3 regions of the Sporosarcina sp. Y1011 genome follow, and region 2 is predicted to be linked to each of the others. Evidence: riboswitches for the same ligand, from Rfam matches in the RefSeq annotation. Region 2 holds a riboswitch; each other region holds the start of a gene.

What was found. A riboswitch is a leader RNA that binds a small molecule or an ion and turns the genes downstream of it on or off. The one in region 2 is predicted to bind S-adenosylmethionine.
Region 1: it holds a riboswitch for S-adenosylmethionine, as region 2 does, so the genes downstream of both, AC25Y5_RS11615 (MFS transporter) here and AC25Y5_RS00910 (methionine ABC transporter ATP-binding protein) in region 2, are expected to answer to the same signal.
Region 3: it holds a riboswitch for S-adenosylmethionine, as region 2 does, so the genes downstream of both, msrA (peptide-methionine (S)-S-oxide reductase MsrA) here and AC25Y5_RS00910 (methionine ABC transporter ATP-binding protein) in region 2, are expected to answer to the same signal.

What each region holds. Positions count from the first base shown of each region.
Region 1 covers NZ_JBYHFP010000009.1:2-7,813, forward strand. The annotation lists gene AC25Y5_RS11610 (molybdopterin oxidoreductase family protein) at 135-2,171, opposite strand; SAM riboswitch class I at 2,335-2,425, shown strand; gene AC25Y5_RS11615 (MFS transporter) at 2,551-3,801, shown strand; gene AC25Y5_RS11620 (2-hydroxy-3-keto-5-methylthiopentenyl-1-phosphate phosphatase) at 4,198-4,872, shown strand; gene AC25Y5_RS11625 (1,2-dihydroxy-3-keto-5-methylthiopentene dioxygenase) at 4,897-5,409, shown strand; gene msrA (peptide-methionine (S)-S-oxide reductase MsrA) at 5,457-5,990, shown strand; gene AC25Y5_RS11635 (hypothetical protein) at 6,932-7,594, shown strand; gene AC25Y5_RS11640 (DUF6792 domain-containing protein) at 7,643-7,812, shown strand, end outside.
Region 2 covers NZ_JBYHFP010000001.1:169,189-177,000, forward strand. The annotation lists gene AC25Y5_RS00880 (class I SAM-dependent methyltransferase) at 1-651, shown strand, start outside; gene AC25Y5_RS00885 (hypothetical protein) at 704-1,300, shown strand; partial or broken gene AC25Y5_RS00890 (winged helix-turn-helix transcriptional regulator) at 1,421-1,783, opposite strand; partial or broken gene AC25Y5_RS00895 (MFS transporter) at 2,039-2,279, shown strand; gene AC25Y5_RS00900 (aldo/keto reductase) at 2,345-3,184, shown strand; gene AC25Y5_RS00905 (aminotransferase class I/II-fold pyridoxal phosphate-dependent enzyme) at 3,377-4,543, opposite strand; SAM riboswitch class I at 4,712-4,822, shown strand; gene AC25Y5_RS00910 (methionine ABC transporter ATP-binding protein) at 4,925-5,938, shown strand; gene AC25Y5_RS00915 (methionine ABC transporter permease) at 5,928-6,599, shown strand; gene AC25Y5_RS00920 (MetQ/NlpA family ABC transporter substrate-binding protein) at 6,617-7,429, shown strand; gene pepF (oligoendopeptidase F) at 7,493-7,812, opposite strand, start outside.
Region 3 covers NZ_JBYHFP010000009.1:28,227-36,038, forward strand. The annotation lists gene AC25Y5_RS11745 (hypothetical protein) at 240-974, shown strand; gene AC25Y5_RS11750 (hypothetical protein) at 952-1,101, shown strand; gene AC25Y5_RS11755 (hypothetical protein) at 1,530-2,093, shown strand; gene AC25Y5_RS11760 (hypothetical protein) at 2,165-2,542, shown strand; gene AC25Y5_RS11765 (hypothetical protein) at 2,667-2,852, opposite strand; gene AC25Y5_RS11770 (nuclease-related domain-containing protein) at 3,095-4,054, shown strand; SAM riboswitch class I at 4,884-4,994, shown strand; gene msrA (peptide-methionine (S)-S-oxide reductase MsrA) at 5,094-5,654, shown strand; SAM riboswitch class I at 5,724-5,834, shown strand; gene AC25Y5_RS11780 (YezD family protein) at 6,121-6,291, shown strand; gene AC25Y5_RS11785 (MetQ/NlpA family ABC transporter substrate-binding protein) at 6,403-7,224, shown strand; gene AC25Y5_RS11790 (methionine ABC transporter ATP-binding protein) at 7,230-7,812, shown strand, end outside.

The DNA.
Region 1 (7,812 bases), on a different contig from region 2:
ATGGCGAGAGGCATCCCCAAAGCGCCAAGCGATCTAAAATGTCCACTCCGACTCACAACTCACTCTCAATAATGTTCACCCTAAAGGGGTAGTCGCAGTGGATTCAGTGGGACTCTTTAATTCAATACATCTAATTATAATCCCGCCACCTCAACACGCCCCGAGAAGAACGTTGCGCCGCCGCCCATATCCGCAATCCGATCTGGCGTCAAGGCATTCACAAGACGTTTTTGACCCGATTGATCTCCCCAAATCCCTTGACTCACAACAACGCCAGGAAGGACTTGCTCACCGACAGAAACAGTAAACTCACATTCTCCGCGCTCATTCCATATGCGGACAGCCGCCCCGTCTTCGATACCTCGACTTTCCGCATCCAACCGATTCATGAACAACTTAGGCGCTTTTTCAAGCTTGATATGTTTTTCATTGTTCGAAAAAATCGTATTCATGAAGTTATGATTAATTGCAGGTACATAAAGCAAAGGATGATCGGAATCCTGAATAATCGGGATATACGTAGGAAGGGCCGGGAATCCTGCTGATTTCATCTGTTCCGAATACAACTCGATTTTTCCACTAGGTGTCTTTAAATTGTTCAAGAAATCGCCGGTGCCGCTTGCTTTCATATAGCGTTTTTCCTTTAAGGCAGCATACGACACTTCGGATAAATGAGGATTGGACAGATGGCTTAACGCTTGATCAACCATTTCCTCATCGTTATCTAGAAATGGTTGCTCGTCAAAGCCCATTGCTTGCGCCAGTAATCTGAAAACGTCCGGGTTGGATTTACTGTCCCCGTAAGTTTCGATGACGGGTTCCTGCAAATGAATGTAGTGATGCCAGAAGGATGTATAGATGTCCGTGTTTTCGAAAGCGGATGTCGCTGGCAGAACAATGTCCGCGTACATGGCAGTGTCTGTCAAAAACAGATCATGAACAATTGTGAATAAATCTTCACGGGCTAAGCCATTCCGTACTTTATTGGCTTCCGGTGCGACAACGGCGGGGTTGCTATTGTAGACATACAATGAGCGAATCGGCTGTTGTTCCTCCATTAATGCTTGTCCCAATAAATTCATATTGAATCTGCGCGTTGGCACTACCTGAAGTTCGGGACGTTCGAGTGCGGCAGTATTATGCGTCAAATAATCGGAATTCGATTTGAGCGCCCCTCCGCCTTTCAATGCCCATTGGCCTGTCAAAGCAGGCAAACAGGAAATCGTCCGGACCATCATTCCACCGTTATCATGATGTTGCAGCCCATTGCCAATGCGAATCATGGAAGGGGAGACGGTCCCGTACATGCGTGCGAGTTCATAGATGTCTTCCTCTGGCACGCCCGTAATGGCGGAAACCGTTTGCGGGTCGTAGTGCAATACATGTTCCTCGAGCTCTTTATAGCCGATTGTATATTGTTCCAAAAACGATTGATTGACCAGCTTTTCTTTATAAAGAACATGCATGATTCCGAGTGCAAGCGCTCCATCAGTTCCGGGAAGAATGGGGATGAACCAATCAGCCATGCGTCCGGTCTGGTTTTTATGGACGTCAATGACGACGATTTTAGCACCGTTTTTTCTCGCTTTTTGCGCGATCATGATTTGGTGCATATTGGTACTGACGGCATTGATGCCCCAGAAAACAAATAACTTCGTTTCCGTCATCTCTTCCGGATCCGTTCCAAAACGTCCGCCCATCGTGTAATTGTAGCCAACCTCGCCAGCGACTGAACAAATTGTCCGGTCCAGTTGACTCGAACCAAGGCGATTGAAGAAACGGCGATCCATCCCTTTGGAACTGAGTTTCCCCATATTGGCATAGAAACTGTAAGGAAGAATCGATTCCGGACCTTCTTCAGAAATCAGTTTTTTCCATTGATCTGTGATGGTTGTAATGGCTTCTTGCCAACTGATTGGAACGAATTGTCCATCGCCTTTTTCCCCGACGCGTTTTAAAGGGGAAGTAATCCTTTTTGGGTCATAAAGGCGTTCAGTCATATGTCGAACTTTGTTGCAAATACTGCCTTTTGTGATGGGATGATCGGGATCACCTTCAATTTTAACGATTTCCCCGTCTTCTTTATGAATAAGCAATCCACATTGGTCTGGACAATCCAGTGCACAAACCGAAGGGACAACACCATTTTTTATATCAATATACGATTTCATAGCAAAAATCCTTTCAAACAAACGATTTATGCTAGACAGTATAACACATATCAAACTATTTTTTTAGAAAGTTTCGATAAGTGGTTGACTTAAGATTAATTATTCTATACAGTTAACTCATTAGTTTAACTTCCGACACTGTTCGACCAATTTCATAGTTTTTTTTCTATCGAGAGAAGTTGAGGGACTGGCCCTATGAAACTTCGGCAACATAATTGTGCCAAATCCAGCAAGCGTAGCTTGAGAGATAGAAAGGGTAAAGCATATTTATATTGCGCTAGCGATGTATGCCACCAACTCTTTCTGTCTTTACAGAAAGGGTTTTTTTATTTTTCAATCAATTTGTCCAACATCTATAAATAGAAATGGAGAGAACAGTATGTTAGAAAGAATTGGAATTACGAAAAATTTAGGATGGGGCTTTTTCGGAGTCATGCTGTTCATGATGGGGGACGGAATTGAAGCCGGCTGGCTAAGTCCGTTTTTAGTTGAAAGCGGGTTGACCATTCAACAGTCAGCTGCTATTTTCACAGTCTACGGAATCTCAATCGCGCTGTCTTCTTGGTTTTCAGGCGTCTGTGTAGAGGTATTTGGTCCAAAACGTACAATGGCAATCGGGTTAGCCGTCTATATTATCGGTACCGCAGGGTTTATCACGTTCGGTTTTTCAACGATGAATTATCCGATTATGCTTCTCACTTATTTCATTAAAGGTTTCGGTTATCCGTTATTTGCCTATTCTTTCTTGACATGGGTCATTTATAAAACTCCACAAAACAAATTGAGTTCTGCCGTTGGTTGGTTCTGGTTTGCGTTTTGTGCGGGAATGATGGTGCTGGGCGCATACTATTCAAGTTTCGCTATCCAGCACCTTGGTTACATCAATACAATGTGGACATCTATTTTCTGGGTATGTCTCGGTGCTTTCTTTGCTTTAGTACTCAATAAAGACAAGTTCCAAAAGAAAAAACTCGCGAACAAAAAAGAAGCAGTCACGGAATTATTGAAAGGTATCACCATTTTGAAAACAAACAAACGGGTTGCTGCAGGTGGAGTTGTCCGCGTTATCAATAGTTTAAGTGTCTATGGATTCCCGGTATTCTTACCGATGCATATGGCGCAACATGGCATTGAAACTACTGCTTGGCTGCAATTATGGGGAACGTTTTTCTTAGGAAACATCATTTTCAATTTAGTCTTCGGCTTCATTGGCGATAAATTCGGTTGGAAAAACACAATCATTTGGTTTGGTGGAATCGGCTGTGCGATATTCACGCCACTTCTGTTCTATGTACCAGTGATTACAAATGGTAGTATTCTCATGACGAGCATTGTTGGGTTCATCTGGGGCGGCTTGGTAGCGGGCTACGTTCCAATCGGTGCCCTGGTACCATCCGTTGCAGGTGAGGATAAAGGCGCAGCAATGTCCGTGTTGAACTTTGCCGCGGGTCTGTCTACATTCGTAGCACCAGCAATCGCTTTAGCATTTATCGGGTTAGTTGGAGCGGAAGGGGTCGTGTGGATTTTCAGTGCACTCTATGTAGTGAGTGCGATCATCGTGAAATTCATTCGTATACCGGAAGAGGAAGAGCGAAAGGCACAGGAAAAAGCTTCGCTGGTTACCTCGTAAAACCAATGTCGGGTAGGCATTGATTGACAAAGTTATGGGTAGATGAAATAATCACAATTAATTGAAATAAATACTAGATTTCTTATCTAGGTAGAGGGACACGGCGTTACTTCTTGCTTTGTGTTGTTGTAGATAAGAAGATGTATCAATGACCTCTTCTTCTAATAGAAGGGGTTTTATCTTTATTCAGCAGAAGACTCTCACCTCCATATGTGGTAGATGAATGCGGTTTTGTTATCCTGTTCAGTAGGTGTCCAAACGCCCGCTGAAAAAAGATAAAGCCTCCGGCGGATGTCACAGATTTTGAAAGGAGTCAATCGAGCAAGCTCGATTCAAAATCTGGACGCAATTACGCCGAGGCGTAATTGATTGATAGATAGCAAGGAGGATATATAGATGAGTGCAGAGTTCAATCCAGTAATTTTTTGTGATTTCGATGGTACAATTACGATGAAAGATAATATTATCAATATTATGGACAAGTTTGCTCCACCGGGATGGGAAGCGATAAAGGACGATATTATGGCGCAAAAGGTGTCCATTCAAAAAGGGGTCAAAGAACTCTTTGCTTTATTGCCCACTTCCCAAAAAGAACAAATCGTGTCGTTCGTTTTGGAGGACGCGGAAATCAGAGAAGGTTTTGGTGAATTTGTTCAGTTCACCCGCGAGAAAAACATCCCGCTCTATATCGTAAGCGGCGGCATCGACTTTTTCATTCACCCATTGCTTGAACCATTCGGGCCGTTCGATAAAGTCTATTGCAACGAAAGCGATTTTTCAGGAGAACACATCAAAATCCTTTACCCGCATGAATGTGATGAGAACTGTGTAAATCAAGGCTGTGGTTGCTGTAAGCCGACAATTATTCGCGACAACACGACCGAACAGCAAACGAGCATTGTCATCGGTGACTCGATTACAGACCTAGAAGCGGCAAAGCTTGCCGATATCGTTATTGCTAGGGATTTCTTAATCGAAAAATGCGTGGAATTGAATATTCCTTACTCCCCGTTTACTAACTTTCATGACTGTATTCGGATCATTGAAGCCCGCTTGAATGTGCAAGTATAAAAAAATGTCAGAGGAGAGATAAAAATGGCGACAATTACAATTCAAGGAACAAACGAAGTTATTGAAACACAAACAGAGGTTGCAGCATTTCTGGAGCAACAAGAAGTCGTTTATGAGCACTGGGATATCGCAAAGCTACCCGAAAACCTTCGTGAAAAATTCAATTTAACGGATGAAGAAAAAGCAGAAATTCTAAAGGCTTTTAAAACAGAAATCGACGACATTTCAGAACGTCGCGGTTATAAAACAGCAGACATTATCTCACTATCAGATGCGACACCTAATTTGGACGAGCTTCTGAAAAACTTCGAACAAGAACACCATCATACAGACGATGAAGTACGTTACATTGTCAGCGGACACGGCGTATTCATCATCCAAGGAAAAGACGACCGTTTCTTTGAAGTGCATCTTAACCCAGGCGATTTAATCTCCGTTCCGGAAAACATCCGCCACTACTTCACACTCGCTGCCGATCGCAAAGTAGTAGCTGCACGCATCTTCGTAACACAAGAAGGATGGGTACCGGTTTACTAAAAGAGGAGTTTTGTACACTCGCTATATAATGAAGGGAGATGTTGACAATGACTGAAAAAAAGTTTGAGAAAGCTGCATTTGCAGGCGGATGCTTCTGGTGCATGGTGAAACCATTTAAAGAATGGCCAGGCGTCCAAGACATCGTGTCAGGTTATATGGGCGGACATCTCGATAATCCAACGTATGAAGACGTGAAAAAAGGCGATTCCGGCCACATAGAAGTCGTTGAAATCACTTTTGACCCTGCCTTATTCTCATATGAAAAGTTGCTCGAAGTATTCTGGCAACAAATCGATCCAACAGACGCAGAAGGTCAATTCCACGACCGTGGCTCATCTTACACAACCGCCATTTTCCACTACACAGAAGAGCAACAGGAAATTGCTGAGAAATCAAAAGCCAACCTAGCGGCAAGCGGCATTTTCTCTAAACCCATCGTCACAGCAATCCGTCCCGCAGAAACCTTCTACCGGGCAGAAGAGTACCATCAAGATTATTACATAAAGGAAAAAGAACATTACACAGACAACCGTGCCCGTTCTGGCCGCACTGAATTCATCGCGGAGCACTGGGGAAAATAATAAGGATTGGGTAGAGTGTCAGACATTTGCTTGGCGCTCTGCCTTTTTTTGTTGGGGAATGGGGGGATGACGCTGTGGGAGTGTGGGAATCGCTCATACGACCGCCCGAATATTGCGTGCGACCGCTCGAAATTCGTGGCAGACCGCTCATATATCGCATGCAACCGCCCGAAGCTCGTGGCCGACCGCCCGAATATGGTATGCAACCGCCCGAACCCCGTGGCAGACCGCTCATATATCGCATGCAACCGCTCGAAGCTCGAAGTGGACCGCTCGAATATGGCCGCTAACCGCCCGAACCCCGCATCTGACCGCCCATATAACGAGTACAACTGCCCGAACCACCCACACCACCGCCCAAACACACCACACCAAATCAAGTAACCACTCCACTATTCCAAAAACAAAAACCCCACCTAATTCCAGTACCAAATAAATCCCTTCATTTCAAGCATCTTTATATCGAGGTATATATTAAATATTCAAAAACTTAAAATGTATCCAAAGTAACAAGTCTAGAGTGGGTATATCGGTATTTTATCAAAAAAGTACCAGTTTACTAGAGTTTAAACAACTTTTTATCACTTTATAAAATAGAGACTACATGTTTAAGTGGGCTAAATTATCTAGGCCTAATTCGTTAGATATTGGTGTTATTTGACAGTAGGTTAGCCGAGTGTTATTTATTATTAGAATGAAACTAGCTTATTAATAAAAGAGTCAGAGAAAATCACGCAATACTTAAATTTGTCGGCTAGTGATAATGACTTATTTAAATTGCCTGGACAATCTATGCAGCGTACTCCGGAGTTGTCAGATTTATTTTGCGAAGCCGTATTCCACCGAGATTAAATGCCTACATGAAAAACACATACAAATAATTTACAAAAAAATACAAACCAACTTACAAACGAAGGGTACAATTGAAAGGAGACTATGAGTTGAAACGATTACTAATTCCAATCTTGATAGTATTTGCGATTTTGATAGGGGGATGCACAGGTATGGAGAAATCAGGCGCTAATGAAGAAACAACAAAGGAACTTCCGGATACAATTGCCGTACAAGACGAATACACACGCTCATTCCTCGTTTCAACAGACGAAGTTGCAGAAGGGCATTATGCTTTTAAGCCATGGACAGAGGCATATACGATGTGGATACCTGTGGATGCTAAACTATCCGAAGGGCTTTATGAAAAACGAGAAAAGCACTGGGAACGATTTTCATATGCGTGGCTAGATAACGAAGAAAATCTATCCTATGGCTTATTTGGCCAATTTGAAGATCGACCTGACTCTGAGAAGGTAGGTTTACAACACTTGTCTGACTACGCTCAGTATGAGGGTGAATATAGTAAAAGCGACGATGAAAACAATATCTATTATTATGGCAAAAGTGTTCATGAGACTGGACAAGAAGGGGAAGAAAAAATTCCCGTCTATTCACATATAGGCTTCATCAAACATAAAAACAGTGATAAAGCATTAGGGCTAATGTTTGATCACCATTGCAGTGATTGGACAACAAATTGTAATGCAGATACAAAAAGTATTGAAGATTATTTTTGGAAATTAGTCAAATCAGTAAAATTTGAGGATTAAAGCAGATGATGAGTGCACTATCGAAGTCTTGCTAGAAGGGAGGACAAGATGCGTAAATCAAATGACGAACAACTAGACGTACTCGACTCCGCTATTCTTAAAGCGCGCATTGCGAAATTAGAATATGGAACTGTAGAGGATGGCGAATTCACTTCAATTTCGATAGAGGAAATACGTCGCGTTTATATAGAAGAAACAGGTCTGGAACCGCCAAATGG
Region 2 (7,812 bases):
GGGCGTATTCTCGAACCCGCCACCGGTACAGGTCGAATCTTGATACCACTTATGGAAAGTGGATTTAAGGTTGATGGATTTGACAATTCGGCTGATATGTTAACTATCTGTCGTACCAACTGTGAAAAAAGGGGTCTAACCCCTAACCTTTTCGAAGGAGATATGGAGTCATTTTTATTAAATAAAAAATATGATGCCATAATTATCCCTGCGGGTACATTTTTATTACTGCATAAAAGAGAGGAGTCTATCGAAGCATTGAAAAACTTTTACCGTCATCTTGCAGATGGTGGCAGGTTAATTGTTGATTTATTTATGCAGTCCGAAGTCAGGATAGGCAAAGTCTCGACTAGAACTTGGGAATGTGCAAACGGTGATAGTATCACATTGGAAAATAAAACTGTGGAAATTGACTATATCCATCAGTACTCGATAGCGCATGGGCGATATGAGAAATGGCGTAACGGTACGCTTTTACAAACCGAACTTGAACGATTTCCTTTACGTTGGTATGGAATAGAAGAATTCAAGCTAATCTTAGAAGATATAGGTTTTGAAAATATTACAATTTCTTCGGACTATAATTTTGGGGAGTATCCGGTGAACCCAAAACAGGCAATAACGTTTGAAGCTGTGGCTAATAAAGAGTAGATACTATCTTTGTGAAATAAATTGACCATACATTATACGGGGAGTTGACTTTATGTATCGTAAATTCTTTAGGAGGGATCCATCTACCACTCAAAAGGGAAACAAACATCGGAATATCGGATTATTGCTTTCCCTCGCACTTTTTTCATTGCTGATTGCAGCATGTTCGGGAACGGGGCCAGAAGACAAAAATAAGATTGCCATTCAAACTGTACTTGACCATGAATTTACTGCTCCCGACAAAGAATTTATTAAAATTTTTAACGATTTGATAAAAAAACAACGCAACAATCCGGATACACCGCCGGATGATACAGAGTTCACCAACTATCTGTATAAGATATACGGACCGCATTTCACTGAATTAGGATTTGATAGACACATTCTAATTTACCCTTTGAATTATCAAGTTGCAGCTGATAACTCAGGCTATCAAATTACTGTCGACAAGATTGACGTGGAACAAAGCGAGGATCGGCCCAGTGACTACGGCTTTACGGTTCATGTAAAGTATAAAAAAGAGGGCGGCAACAAAAAGAAAGCCGAGATAACGGGCCTTGCGGTATTACCCAAGGAGGGTAATATAGGAGAGATTCGCTATAATCAGGACTATGGTGAGCTCGAAAAAATCATAAAGGGTGATTTTTAACGCACTACAAAGAAGGCAGAGATGTTATGACAATGAAAATATTGCAGTCGAAAATAATCTCCCTGAAGAGTGGAAATAGAGATTCCGTGTGTATGGAATCTCTTTTTTTTATGCAGTCAGTTATCTCAGTTTATCGTTCAAAACTCTATCACCTAGGACAGAAAATTTATCTCCATATAGCTTCGTGATATGAACATCCCCCATGCACATAGCGCATCCAAAATGCTCCCAAACTATATTCACTTAGCTCATACTCCACTTTCGGGGGAACCTGGTTGTATGCAATCCGGTTAATAACGCCATCCGCTTCCAGTTCACGCAATTGTTGCGTAACATTACTTGCGTAATATCAGGCATGAGTCGTTTCAATTCATTGGTTCGTTTTTCACCATGAGTTAAATGGCAGAAGATCACACATTTCCACTATCCGCCAATCATTGTTAATGTCGCTTCCACAGATATATTATACTTCTTTTTAGTCATTATAACCCTTCTCTTTAGGAACCTAAAAGTACCTGTATCACTAATTGGTTCCTACAGCACTTTAAAGTGCGTACTTTTCTATATGACTCTTGTGAATCATACTAACATAAGCGGTGGGTTACACGATATGAACCTCCCACGACTGAAGTCACGGGTGTTCTTGGCTTAATCATAAATTTTAGCTCTCCGTCGATTTAATCATACAACGTGAGAATAGATAGGAAAGGAAAAGAATTACTTTAGATAAAGAGAAGTATGTTTGCGCTGCTTGCCTTAGCTGTCAGTGCATTTGCAATTGGAACAACAGAGTTTATCAGTGTGGGGCTATTGCCGCTGATTTCTCAAGATCTCGATATATCGGTTACAACAGCTGAGCTGACCTTTTTCGCTCTATGCACTAGGCGTAATGATTGGTGCGCCAATTTTAACGTCACTCACTTCTAGAATGCCGCGGAAATCATTACTGCTGTGGATTATGGTAGTCTTTATTATAGGGAAGCAATTTTAGACGAGAAATGATTGCAATATAGTGGTAATTACAACATTGGAGGGAATTGAGTTATGGAAAACTTACAATCAACAACAACATTGCAAAATGACGTGAAAATGCCTTGGTTGGGTCTTGGGGTATTTAAAGTTAAAGAGGGACAAGAACTGGTGAATGCAGTGAAAACTGCGATTACACATGGTTATCGCAGTATCGATACAGCCGCGATTTATCGCAATGAAGTCGGCGTGGGACAAGGTGTTCGTCAAGCTATGGCGGAATCTGGAGTTGCAAGAGAAGATCTATTCATCACATCAAAAGTCTGGAATTCAGAGTTGGGGTACGAAACGACAATCGCAGCTTATGAAGAAAGCTTAACTAAACTAGGTGTAGATTATTTGGATTTATACCTTATTCATTGGCCAGTAGCTGGTAAATATAAAGAAGCATGGCGCGCAATGGAAACCCTTTATAAGGAAGGTCGGGTTAAAGCAATCGGTGTAAGTAACTTCCAGATTCATCACCTGGAAGATTTGATGAAGAATGCGGAAATTAACCCGATGCTAAACCAAGTGGAATATCATCCACGTTTGACACAAAAAGAACTGCATGCATTTTGCCGGCAACATGATATTCAATTGGAAGCATGGTCTCCACTTATGCAGGGAGGGTTGCTCGATAATACGGAACTTCAAGAAATTGCCGATAAATATGGTAAATCCATAGCCCAAGTCATTTTACGCTGGGACTTACAAAATGGCGTTATCACAATTCCGAAATCGACGAAAGAACATCGCATTGCCGAAAACGCTACCGTGTTCGATTTCAAGTTAACGGCAGAAGATATGGCACGCATCGATAGTTTGAATGAGAATCATCGAGTTGGTCCAGACCCGGATAACATTAATTTTTAATATGAATCAACATAAAAAAAGTAAGGGATTAAAACTACACAAGTTTTGATCCCTTACTATGGTAATTAGATGAGTGGAAATAGTGAATACGGTGTAGAAACTGTGCATAGGCATCTTTCAGGGACAGCCAAAGCCATTCCTAAGCGCAAGCGAAGTTATAAGTATTCTATATTGCAACATGCACAATAATTCTTAAGAAAATAGACCGAGTTTTTCAATCCTTGCAATAGCTTCAACTATACGATCTTCTTCTACTAATAAGCCTACGCGTACATAACCTTCGCCATGTTTTCCGAAGGCGTGTCCGGGTGCAACGGCAATGTCCGCTTTTTCCAATAGTAAATTGGTTAAAGACTCACTTGTATATCCTTTTGGAACAGGCAACCAAGCGAAGAAAGAAGCTGTTGGGGCAACGACGTCCCAACCGATTCGTCTACATTCGGCAATTAGGACATTTCTGCGACCTTCGTAGAGGGATACGAGTTCATCTACACAATCTTGACTTCCTGTTAACGCAGCCGCAGCCGCGCGCTGAACAGCCGGGAAAATATCAATGAATAGATGGTCTTGTAATAAGTTGATTGCTTCTATGATATCGGCATTACCGATAGCGAAGCCGACCCGCCAACCGGCCATGTTATAAGTCTTTGACAACGTGTACGTTTCAATACCAACGTCTTTCGCACCTTCCGCCTGGAGGAAACTGACAGGCTTAACGCCGTCAAAACCAATTCCGCCATAAGCGAAGTCGTGAAGGATTGCAATATCATTGGCTTTCGCCAAAGCAACAGTTTCTTCGAAAAAAGGTATATTGGCAGATGCGCTGGTTGGATTATTCGGGTAGTTCAGATACATTAATTTTGCTTGTTTTTTTTGTTCTTCCGTTAAGGCATTATAATCAGGTAAAAAATCATTCTCAGCTACCAATGGCATTAAATCATATTTAATGTTTGCCAAGCTTACACTTGATAAATAATCGGGATATCCAGGATCCGGAAGCAAAAGTAATTCACCTTCGTTCATTATGGCAAGCGGTAACTCAACCAAGCCGGGTTTTGTACCGAATAGAATTGCGACTTCTGTTGTCGGGTCAATTTGAACATCGTATTCTCGCTTATAAAAGTCGGCAACCGCCTGTTTTAATTCGGGCGTACCTCTGAACGGGGAGTACCCATGTGTTGCTGGATCTTCAACCGCTTCTTGAAGTGCTTTTACAATGTGAGGTGGAGTAGGTTGATCGGGGTTACCACGCCCCAAGTTAATAACGTCTCGTCCTTCCGAAAGAGCTTCTTCAACATTTCGTACAAGTGACGCGAAAAAGTGCGGCGGTAAGTTTTTTAATCGATTTGATAGTGCCATTTAATAACCCCGTTTTCTATATAGTAAAAACTATTATTTTAAGGTTAGTATACATGGATTGAAGCTTAATTGACAATACTTCCGAAAAGGATGGCATGATGATAGGTTGACAAATTAATTAGAAATGATTAATATAAATAGTATATTATCAAAACAATAATATAATGGTACTTATCAAGAGAGACTGAGGGATAGGCCCGATGACGTCCAGCAACCCCTTGTGTAAAGCAAGGTAGGTGCTAACTCCTACAGAGTGAACTTCATTCTGAAAGATGAGCTGAAACCTTTTTCGGTGCTTCTTTCTTATTATGAAAGAAGCATTTTTATATGGTCAGGCATCCAGAGATTTCATACTTCCATTTAGAGAAAGAGGAGATTTTCATGATACAAATACAAAACGTGTCGAAAGTATATACAACTAAAGAAAGAGTTGTTACCGGCGTTGACAATGTGTCGTTAGACATTAACACAGGAGAAATTTTCGGAATCGTCGGTTACTCGGGCGCAGGGAAAAGTTCACTTATCAGATGCCTCAACTTATTGGAGAAACCAACGAGTGGAACAATTTTAGTCGACGGTTTAAATCTGATGAATCTAAAAGGAAATAAACTTCGTCTGGCGCGTTTGAAAATCGGAATGATTTTTCAGCACTTTTATTTAATCAGCCAAAAGACTGTATTTGAAAATATTGCATTTGCATTACGAGCTGCAAAAACATCTCCCGATAAAATAAATACACGGGTGACAGAGTTGCTTGAAATGGTCGGACTTTCTGATAAGCGTGACGTCTATCCTGCACAGTTAAGTGGTGGCCAAAAGCAGAGAGTGGGCATTGCTCGTGCGCTCGCGAATAACCCATCCGTTTTGCTTTGTGATGAAGCAACTTCCGCACTCGATCCGAATACAACGCTATCAATCTTACGGCTTTTGAAAAAAATCAATAAGGAATTGCGTATTACGATTGTTCTTATTACACATGAGATGAATGTAGTGAAGGAAGTTTGCGATCGAATGGCGATTATGCAAAACGGCAAAGTGATTGAAGAAGGACAAGTATATGATATCTTTTCAAACCCTCAAGAAACATTAACCAAGGAATTTATCAGTAGTGTCGTATCATTTGATGTTCCATCAGCAATATTGAGTAGGTGTACGGGACAACTCGTTAAAGTTATGTTTAAAGGGGATGTGGCGGGCGAGGGAATTATCTCAGATATGGTCCAGCAATTTAGGGTACAAGGTAATTTCCTTCATGGCTCGATTGAATATATTCAAGAAATGCCTCTAGGTACTTTTTTAATGGAACTTAAAGGGAAAGATGACGAAATAGAAAAGGCCATTGCCTATATGTCATCGCGGGCTGCCCAAGTGGAGGTTATTGAATATGGGAATTGATATTCAACATGTTATAGAGTTAATGCCTGATATTACGAAAGCATTTGGTGAGACGCTTTATATGATAGGTATTTCTCTTGTCATTGCGCTGGTTATTGGATTGCCGTTAGGAATCCTATTGTTCACCACGGAAAAAGGACTGTTTTTAGAGAACAGGGCATTGAATTCAGTTCTCGGTTTTATCGTCAATATGGTTCGTTCTGTTCCGTTCATTATTTTACTAGTCGCGCTGATCCCATTGACTATTTTAATAGTAGGAACTCCGATTGGTCCTGGCGCAGCGAGCGTTTCGTTATCTGCTGCTGCGATCCCATTTTTTGCTAGAATCGTGCAGACTTCGCTACGTGAAATTGATAAAGGCGTCATTGAAGCTGCAATCGCGGTTGGTGCGACGCCATGGATGATTATCAAAGATGTGCTACTGCCGGAAGCGAAGACAAGTATTATTCAAGGCGTGACAATGACAGTCATTAGTTTAGTCGCCTATTCGGCGATGGCAGGCGTTGTCGGCGGTGGAGGAATCGGGGATTTAGCAATTCGATTCGGTTATTATCGTTACGACAATACGATTATGGTTGTTACTGTCGTGATATTAATAATTTTTGTACAACTAATTCAATTTGCAGGAGATCGTATTTCAAAAGTTGTTGATAAAAGATGATAGGGAGAGAAAAAAATATGAAAAAATTTCTATTTGTTGTAGTAGTCCTTATACTTGGAACAGTGCTTGCCGCTTGTGGTGGTAAAGAAGAAGCATCTGATGATAAATCATTGAAGCTTGGTTCGACTGCAGGACCGTACAGCGATATGTTGAAAAAGGCGATTATTCCTGGCCTTGAAGAAAAAGGATATAAAGTGGAATTAGTGGAGTTCAGCGATTATATTCAGCCGAACAACTCACTAGCAAGTGGCGATATTGATGCAAACTTGTTCCAAAACACGACTTACTTAGAGAATGTTGTGAAAGAAACTAAAGCGGAATTGTCACCACTGATTATCGTTCCAACAGCTCCAATGGGGATATTTTCCAATAAATTCAAGTCGATTGAAGAAATTGAGGAAGGCGCAAAAATTGCCATTCCAAACGATCCTGTCAATGGGGCTCGTGCTCTATTAGTGTTACAAGACGTGGGTCTAATTGAATTCGATCCTGATGCAGAAGTATTAAAAGTATCCGAAAAGGATATCACATTGAACAAGAAGAACTTGGTATTTCAACCTATCGAAGCGGGACAGCTTCCACGCTCCCTAGATGGCACTGATTTAGCAGCTGTTCCTGGAAACTTTGCACTTGCTGCAAGCATGAATTTATTGGATGCGTTGGTTCTGGAAGATATGCTTGATATTTACAGAAACGTTGTTGCAGTAAAAACGGAAAATACCGATAAACAATTTGCTAAAGATATTATTGAAATCGTAGAGTCAGCAGAATTTGAAAAAGTGATAGATTCGGATTTTGAAGGTTTTGGTAAACCCGAGTGGATGAAGTAAGAATTTCAAAATAGATAGCAAAAAGCTGGCGAGACCATTACGGTTTCGTCAGCTTTTTCGAATTTATTGTGAGACATTGGCATTTTCATTTGCTTCGATTTCTTGCGTCAAAACGATGAGTTCATCAATCAAATCACCGATGTACGCAATTGTGTCACGTAATGGTTGTTCTGTTGTAATATCCACACCAGCCATTTTTGAGAGTTCAGCAGGTGATTTTGTACCGCCCGCTTTGAGGACATCCAGCCATTCATCGACAGCGGGTTGACCTTCTTTCAAAATACGTTTAGACACTTGTGTGGAAATCGTAAGTCCAGCACTATATGTGTATGGATACAATCCCATGTAATAGTGGGGCTGGCGCATCCATGTTAGTTCGGCAC
Region 3 (7,812 bases), on a different contig from region 2:
GTAAAGGTATGATTCCTAAATTCACGGAAAATGATATTTTCAGGATTGTAACGCTTTTAGTTGTTCAATGGGATATGTAATTGTCCAACTTGCCTTATCACTCCTTTATAGTGAATCAGCAAAAATACTTTTTTTATAAGATAAGAAAGGATAAGTTATTTCTTCCCAGGTCGGTGTCACGCGGCATAACGACGGAGAAACAGATGATATCAAAAAAGTTGTAAGAAACATTAACGATAATGTTTCTTGGTTTAAAGGATAGGAGAGAACCTAAAATCGAAAAGAAAAAAATTGATAAGATTGCGTTATCTTATTTGAAATTCCAAACACCTAAAGAAAATAGATCAAACATCATCGCATTTTTCACCATATTATTATATGTAATTGGTGTGATTCCAATTTTAGGGATGCCATTTTCATTCACCTATTTTATGGCGGCAATTGTACCGATAGCGATCATACAAATTTGGGCACTGCTTTATTTTTTCGCCCCATACAAGTTTGAAAAGTCCTATTATCTCTTTTTTGGTGTATACGGTGTTGTCAATACGTATGTCTATTTTTTAGCAGCGCAAAAATTGCTGTATTACAATGTTGGAGCGGAGGGGAAAATACCTTTTATTATAGGACTGTTTCTATTTGTCGGGTTACTTTTGAGCGTTAACTGGCTAAATGTAAAGGCGCTTTATACGGGAACATATCATGAATTACAACAAAAAAAGAACATCAATGTCCGCTGGATTTCAGTTGCAGGAATGGGATATGTAATAGGTCAGATTATCTTATCAACTGTCTACGGTGAATCTACAATAATGCTTATTATCGTAGTTCTAATTTCATTACTATCGATTATCACTGCCTATTTCTCTGTTTATATCCATAGGTATTTTTATATTGTTAAAATTATAGATAGTGTAAAGCAGGTTTATCCAGAGTTTGGTTTACCACTGAATGAAAGACAAGACGAATCTTAAAAAAGTGAAAGTAGGAAGTGAAGATATGATTCCAGAGTTTACGGAAAATGATATTTTCGTTATGTTGCAAACGTTGAATACAAAGGCAATCATTCCATCAGAAATTAGATACAAAATAACCGTTTGATGTTGTTTTATAAAGAAGGCAGTTAGTGGTAGATTGACGGATTACACATACTCACGTCACCAACTGGCAATTAGAAATTTACAATAAAGTGGAATTGCTAGATGGAAAAAGATAGTGTAAAAGCTTTAATTTTAAAGAACAAGGTAGCTTATACAACGAAAAGTAATTGAAGCTCACAGCGTACCTCCCATATATCGCGTGCGACCGCTCGAAACCCGCGGTGTACCGCCCATAAATCGCGTGCAACCGCTCGAAGACAGCTGCGTACCGCTCAAATATCGATTGCAAGCGCCCATAGAACCGGATCAGTAACTAAGTGATAGGAAGATTGGAAATATAAATGGGTATCTGCAATATGGAACTCTGTTTTTATAGTAAGTATATACATAGTCGACAGTAATGTTAATTCAAGATTGGGGAATTTGAAAATGAAGAAGTTACTTGGAATTTTATTCGTCGCACTACTATTAATGGGGTGCAATGCCTCCAATGACAAGCAACAGAAGACAACGGATGAAGAAAACGTGAAAAAGAATAAAGAGCCACAAGCGCTTTCGTTGCAAGTATTAAAAGTAGACGAGGAAAATGGTATCACATTGGGAGATGGGGTATATCAAGAATTGTCGGGTCTTGTAGAAGCTAATCCAACTATTGGCGTTGCGGACGACTTTAGTATTCACGCCCTTGACCTTGTAAAAACAAAGGAAGGTGGGAGTGTCATGTTATTCTTAGGCATTAACCGGTTAGAAAAGGGAATCAAAGATATTACATTGGAATACACGTTGGGCGTTGAGACGGAAGGGACAGTAGAATATGTATTCAATCGTGAAGAGATACTCCTACCTGAGCGATATGCAGGTGTTATTCAGCCAAACCATGCGATCCCATTTACCCTACCACTAACACCAGAAGGGGAAAAAGTTCTTAAATTGTTGACTAAGGAAAATAAAATCATGAAAATTGATAACGCAACATACGAATTGGAAAAGTAAGAAAAGTGTTACAGCTTTTCACGAAGCTGTTGCACTTTTGTATTCCGAGAAGTAATGGAGGCCTCGAATAAATGAAGAAAATAATGAAAAATATAAGAGAAGTATTGAAACAGTCCGCTTCCGAAATAAAGGCGAACTGGAAGTTAAGTCAACAGGTAGAAGGTAAAAGGAATAAGATGACCATGTATGTATTAGTTTATATGAATATCGTTTTTTTGCTTGTCTACGCAAGCCTTTGTTCTGGTTCTATTCTTTATATTCTGTTTGGAATCATAGGCGGCGCAATCCTAGGAATTACGGAAAGTCCATATTGGTTCTTATTATTCCTATTGCCAATAGCCGCGCTGCCCTTTTTGTATTTCGTACATACCTTGTGGAAATCTCACTATCCCAACTTTAAAAAGGATTATTTAACAAAACATTCGATTCAAGTGCCTACCGAGGAATGAATTTTTCGAAGGCAGCCTTTTTGGTTGCCGACCGATTATATTCCTACACACGCCCATCTCTAAGTGGTTGACCGCCAATAAAACGGGGGGGACTGCCCATATATCGAAAGAGCCCGCCCGAAGCTCACCGTCGCCCGCTCATATATCGAGAGAGACCGCCCAAAGCCCACTGTTGACCGCTCATATATCGAGAGAGACCGCCCAAAGCCCACTGTTGACCGCTCATATATCGAGAGAGACCGCCCAAAGCCCACTGTTGACCGCCCATATATCGAGGCAGACCGTCCATAGCCCACTGTTGACCGCTCATATATCGAGGCAGACCACCCGAAGCTCATGGTTGACCGCCCAATGCCCGCCGCGTACCGCCCATATATCAAGAGCGACCACCCAATCTCCTCACAAAATAGTAACCTCAAAATCTAATTTCGATCCTCAAATAACCCCCAAATCTCAATTATGCCGCTATTTAGCACATCCAAAATTCAGCTATGGCAAAAACCATATAAATTTGCCGAATATTTTGGTAAAATCACTATGAGGTGATAAAAGGTGATTTACAAACAAAGGTCAAAACCCGAAAAACTTATTGGATTAAATGCACTACTCCCCCGATTGCATCCGTCACACCCGGAAATCCAAAAAATCAAAGAGGAATTCCGGATTCGCAAAGCAGGCTTCGGCGGTGAACAGCACCTTGACAAGCATCTGGCCGAATTCAAACCCCCATACCCGCACGCAATCCTGCATGACATCTGCCTGAAACAAAACGGCATTTACTTTCAAATGGATTCAATAATAATCACACCAACGTTTATTCTCATTATTGAAGCAAAAAACTTAGCAGGGAAAATCATCGTAAAATCAAACCCCACCCAGTTCATTCAGGAATCCCCAACAGCTGAACGGAAAGTCTTGAAAAACCCCATTTCCGAACTCGAACGTAAGCAACTGTTTCTAAATCAGTGGCTAAAGCAAAGGAAAATTGACGTGCCGATTAGCGGAATTGTCGCTTTTGCATATTCCAATGAATTAAACTATGAAACCATTCCGGAAACAAAAATCTTATTTGCCTACGAACTCCCCACGTATCTGTATTCCTTGCCAGTCCATAACGAAGTAATTAGCAAGGAAGCAATTCGAAATCTTGCACTTGAAATGAAAAAGAACCATCAAGAATACAATCCATTCCCATTGAGTCAATTGATGGATATTCCACTTACTGATATCCTACCTGGCGTTATTTGTCCGGAATGCGCAACAAGAGGGATGCATTGGCAAGATAGAAAATGGTTGTGTTTCAGTTGTAATCATTCCGGAACTAATTATCACACCGCAGCGCTTGAAGATTGGACTTGTCTCATCAACAACCGAATAACGAACAGGGAATTCAGGAATTTCATATTGCTCAATGATCGATCCGTAACAAAGAGATTTCTTGCACAATCAGGATTAATCCATAAAGGAAGGGGGAAAGGGAGCTTTTATATAATGAATGAAAAAAACAAATAGCATGAATCGGCGTTTCATGAACGATGAAACGCTTTTTTTTGTAGATAAAACAGTCGCAATAATTATACTGAAATAATCCCCTCGGTAGACTGCTCAAATATGTACTGCGACCGCCCAAAGCCGCCGGGACCGCTCGAAAATCGGTTGCGACCGCCCAAAGCCGCCGGTGGACCGCTCGAAAATCGGTTGCGACCGCCCGAACCCCGCTGCGGACCGCTCGAATCTGGTTTGCGACCGCCCGAACCCCGCATCGGACCGCTCGAATATGTATTACGACCGCCCGAACCCCGCGGTGGACCGCTCGAATCTGTTTAGCGACCGCCCGAACCCCGCAGCAGACCGCCCGAACCCCGCAGCAGACCGCTCGAATCTGGTTTGCGGCCGCTCAAACCCCGCATCGGACCGCTCAAATATGTTTAGCGACCGCCCGAACCCCGCGGTAGACCGCTCAAATATGGAGTGAGGCCGCCCAAATACGGTTTCCAACCGCCGATATCCACACCCCACAAAATAGACTCACCGACACTCACTAAGTCACACCAAACGCTATTCAGAAAAACCATTAAGAAGTAATAAAGAAACCCAACCAAATTTAAATCGGCTAACTATCTATAATCCTAAAGCACCAATAGCACCAATTCCACACACTTACTTACCTACTTAAAAAAATTATCAATGCTGCTTACCTCTAGTTCTTTTAACACATGATATTAAACACACAAACATCGTATATCTTACTCAATATAGTAAAAAATCACGAAATTATATTTTCAGACATTGACTTATCTAAATGGATAGACTAGTATGAATATCAATTACATAGCTAAAACTCTTATAAAGAGAGGCGGAGGGATTGACCCTGTGAAGCCTCGGCAACCATTGAACTATGTTCAAACGGTGCCAATTTCAACAGATTTATTATGAATCTGACAGATGAGAGGTTTTGCACGCGATATTTGTCATGCGGCGACCTCTTTTTTTAGAAAGGGGTCGTTTTTGTATGGCAGGGGCGTTTATTATTACGAAAAGGGGGATTATGATGACTGAGAAAAAAGTTGAATTGGCGACATTTGCGGGTGGGTGTTTTTGGTGTATGGTGCAGCCGTTTGATACGCAACCCGGTATTGAAAAAGTAGTTTCTGGTTATATTGGCGGCGTCACTGAAAATCCGACGTACGAGGAAGTGCGTGCAGGGGTTACGGGACATACAGAAGCGGTGCAAATCACCTACGATCCGACTCTCTTTTCATACGAAAAACTAGTAGAACTTTATTGGCAGCAAATTGACCCAACGGATGCAGACGGACAGTTTGGCAGTCGGGGAACTTCTTACCGCACGGAGATCATCTATCATAATGAGGAACAGCGACAAGTTGCGGAACGCTCAAAAGAGGCTTTGATCGAAAGTGGTCGCTTTGAAAAACCAATTGTTACTGAAATCGTTGAAGCAACTATCTTTTATCCTGCCGAGGACTATCATCAAGACTATTATCAAAAGAACCCGGAAAAGTATAAAGTCTTCAAAGAAGAGTCGGGAAGAGCGCCCTTCATTCGCGAGAATTGGAATGAAAAGTTGGTAGAGGCGTCACTTAAAAAGTAAATAGTTTTAAAGTATAGTTGACACATCGGAATAGATGGATTATTATGAATATCAATTACATAAACAAAACTCTTATAAAGAGAGGCAGAGGGACTGGCCCTTTGACGCCTCAGCAACCATTGAATTCATTCAAACGGTGCCAATTCCAGCAGATGTCGTTCGTCATCTGACAGATGAGAGGTTTTGCCTACAAACTACGTGTTTCGGCGACCTCTTCGTTCTCAAGGGGTCTTTTTTTTATCTTTATTCAGCAGAAGACACTCACCTCCATAGGTGGGAGATGAATGCGGTTTTGTTATCCTGTTCAATAGGTGTCCAAACGCCCGCTGAACAAAGATAAAGCCTCCGGCGGATGTCACAGATTTTGAAAGGAGTTAATCGAGCAAGCTCGATTCAAAATCTGGACGCAATTACGCCGAGGCGTAATTGATTGCCAATCGTCAGTTTAAAAAAAGGAGGATGCGCAATGGTTTTGAAAGTGAATGAGGATGTAGTTAATATCGATGCGGTTACGCAGGCACTGAAGGGTTTGGATTTTGGAGAGGTACACATTACCATCCATGAAGGACAAATCGTTCAAATCGATCGAACCGAGAAAAAACGGTTCCCAGTATTGAAAACTGAATATAAGAAGTGAAGCTGACCGGACAACCGGAGGCCTCTTGACATTCGAGATTGTTTAAGACAATTTTGCGAAGTGCTAGAGGCCTTTTTTGTATATAATATAGAAATTTAGGAGGAATAGAAGATGAAAAAAGTGTTTAGAAATTTATTGCTAATTGCAATTAGCGTACTGGTATTGGCGGGTTGCGGGTCTGCATCTGCGGATGATGAAAAGAAGATTAAGATCGGCGCAACAGCGGGTCCTTATAGTGATCAATTGAAGGAAGGGATTATTCCTATACTTGAAAAAGACGGCTTCGAAGTTGAGATTGTCGAGTTCAATGATTATATCCAGCCGAACAATGCGCTGAATGAAGGAAATATCGACGCGAACTTATTCCAAAATCGAAACTATTTAGTGAATTTCAATGAATCCCATGACATGGACCTCGTTCCTGCATATGGCGTTCCGACTGCTCCAATTGCAATTTATTCCGACCAACATACAGCTCTTGAGGATGTGAAAGAAGGCATGACGGTGACGTTGCCAAACGACCCGACAAACCTGGCAAGATCTTTGAACATGATGGAAGAATACGGCTGGATCACAATCTTTGAGGATGTTAATCCGATAACAGCTTCCGAAAAAGACGTGGCAACCAATAAATACAACTTGAAAATCCAACCACTGGATGCGGCGCAAACACCAAGGTCACTCGGCGATGCTGACTTCGCATTCGTTAATGGTAACTTTGCACTTGCATCAGGTTTGAAATTAACAGAAGCGGTCGATGTGGAGAAAACATCTGAAGATTACTTGATTTACTTGACGATACGAAAAGAAGACGAAGACAAGCCGTTCGCCAAAGCATTGAAAGCAGCGTATCATTCCGACGAGTTCTATGAATACACGAAAGAAAATGCAGCGGGTTATGTGCTACCACCTTATCAAGCAGAAAAGGAGTGACTTAAATGATTGAAATCGTCAATGTGACAAAACAATATAAAGACGTGAAGGCTGTTGAAGATGTCACCTTGACCATTCAGCAAGGTGAAATCTTCGGAATTATTGGCTACAGTGGCGCTGGGAAAAGTACATTGTTGCGTTGCTTGAACATGTTGGAAGCACCGACGGCGGGGCAAATCTTCATCGACGGAAAAGAAATGACTTCATTGACGAAGAGAGAGATAAAGAAAGAACGTGTGAAGATTGGCATGATTTTTCAACATTTCCACTTGATCAGCTCGAAAACAGTTGCAGATAATGTCGCATTTTCATTGAAAGCTGCGGGCAAAAGCAAGAGTGAAATCAAGAAACGCGTCGCAGAATTACTTGACATGGTTGGCTTGACGGATCGTGCGGGACACTATCCAGCTCAATTATCGGGCGGACAAAAACAACGTGTCGGCATTGCACGTGCACTGGCAAATGAACCGAAAGTGTTGCTGTGTGATGAAGCCACATCGGCTCTTGACCCGACAACGACAGCGTCCATCTTAGAATTGCTACAGGAAATCAATCAGACATTAGGCATTACGATTGTCTTGATCACGC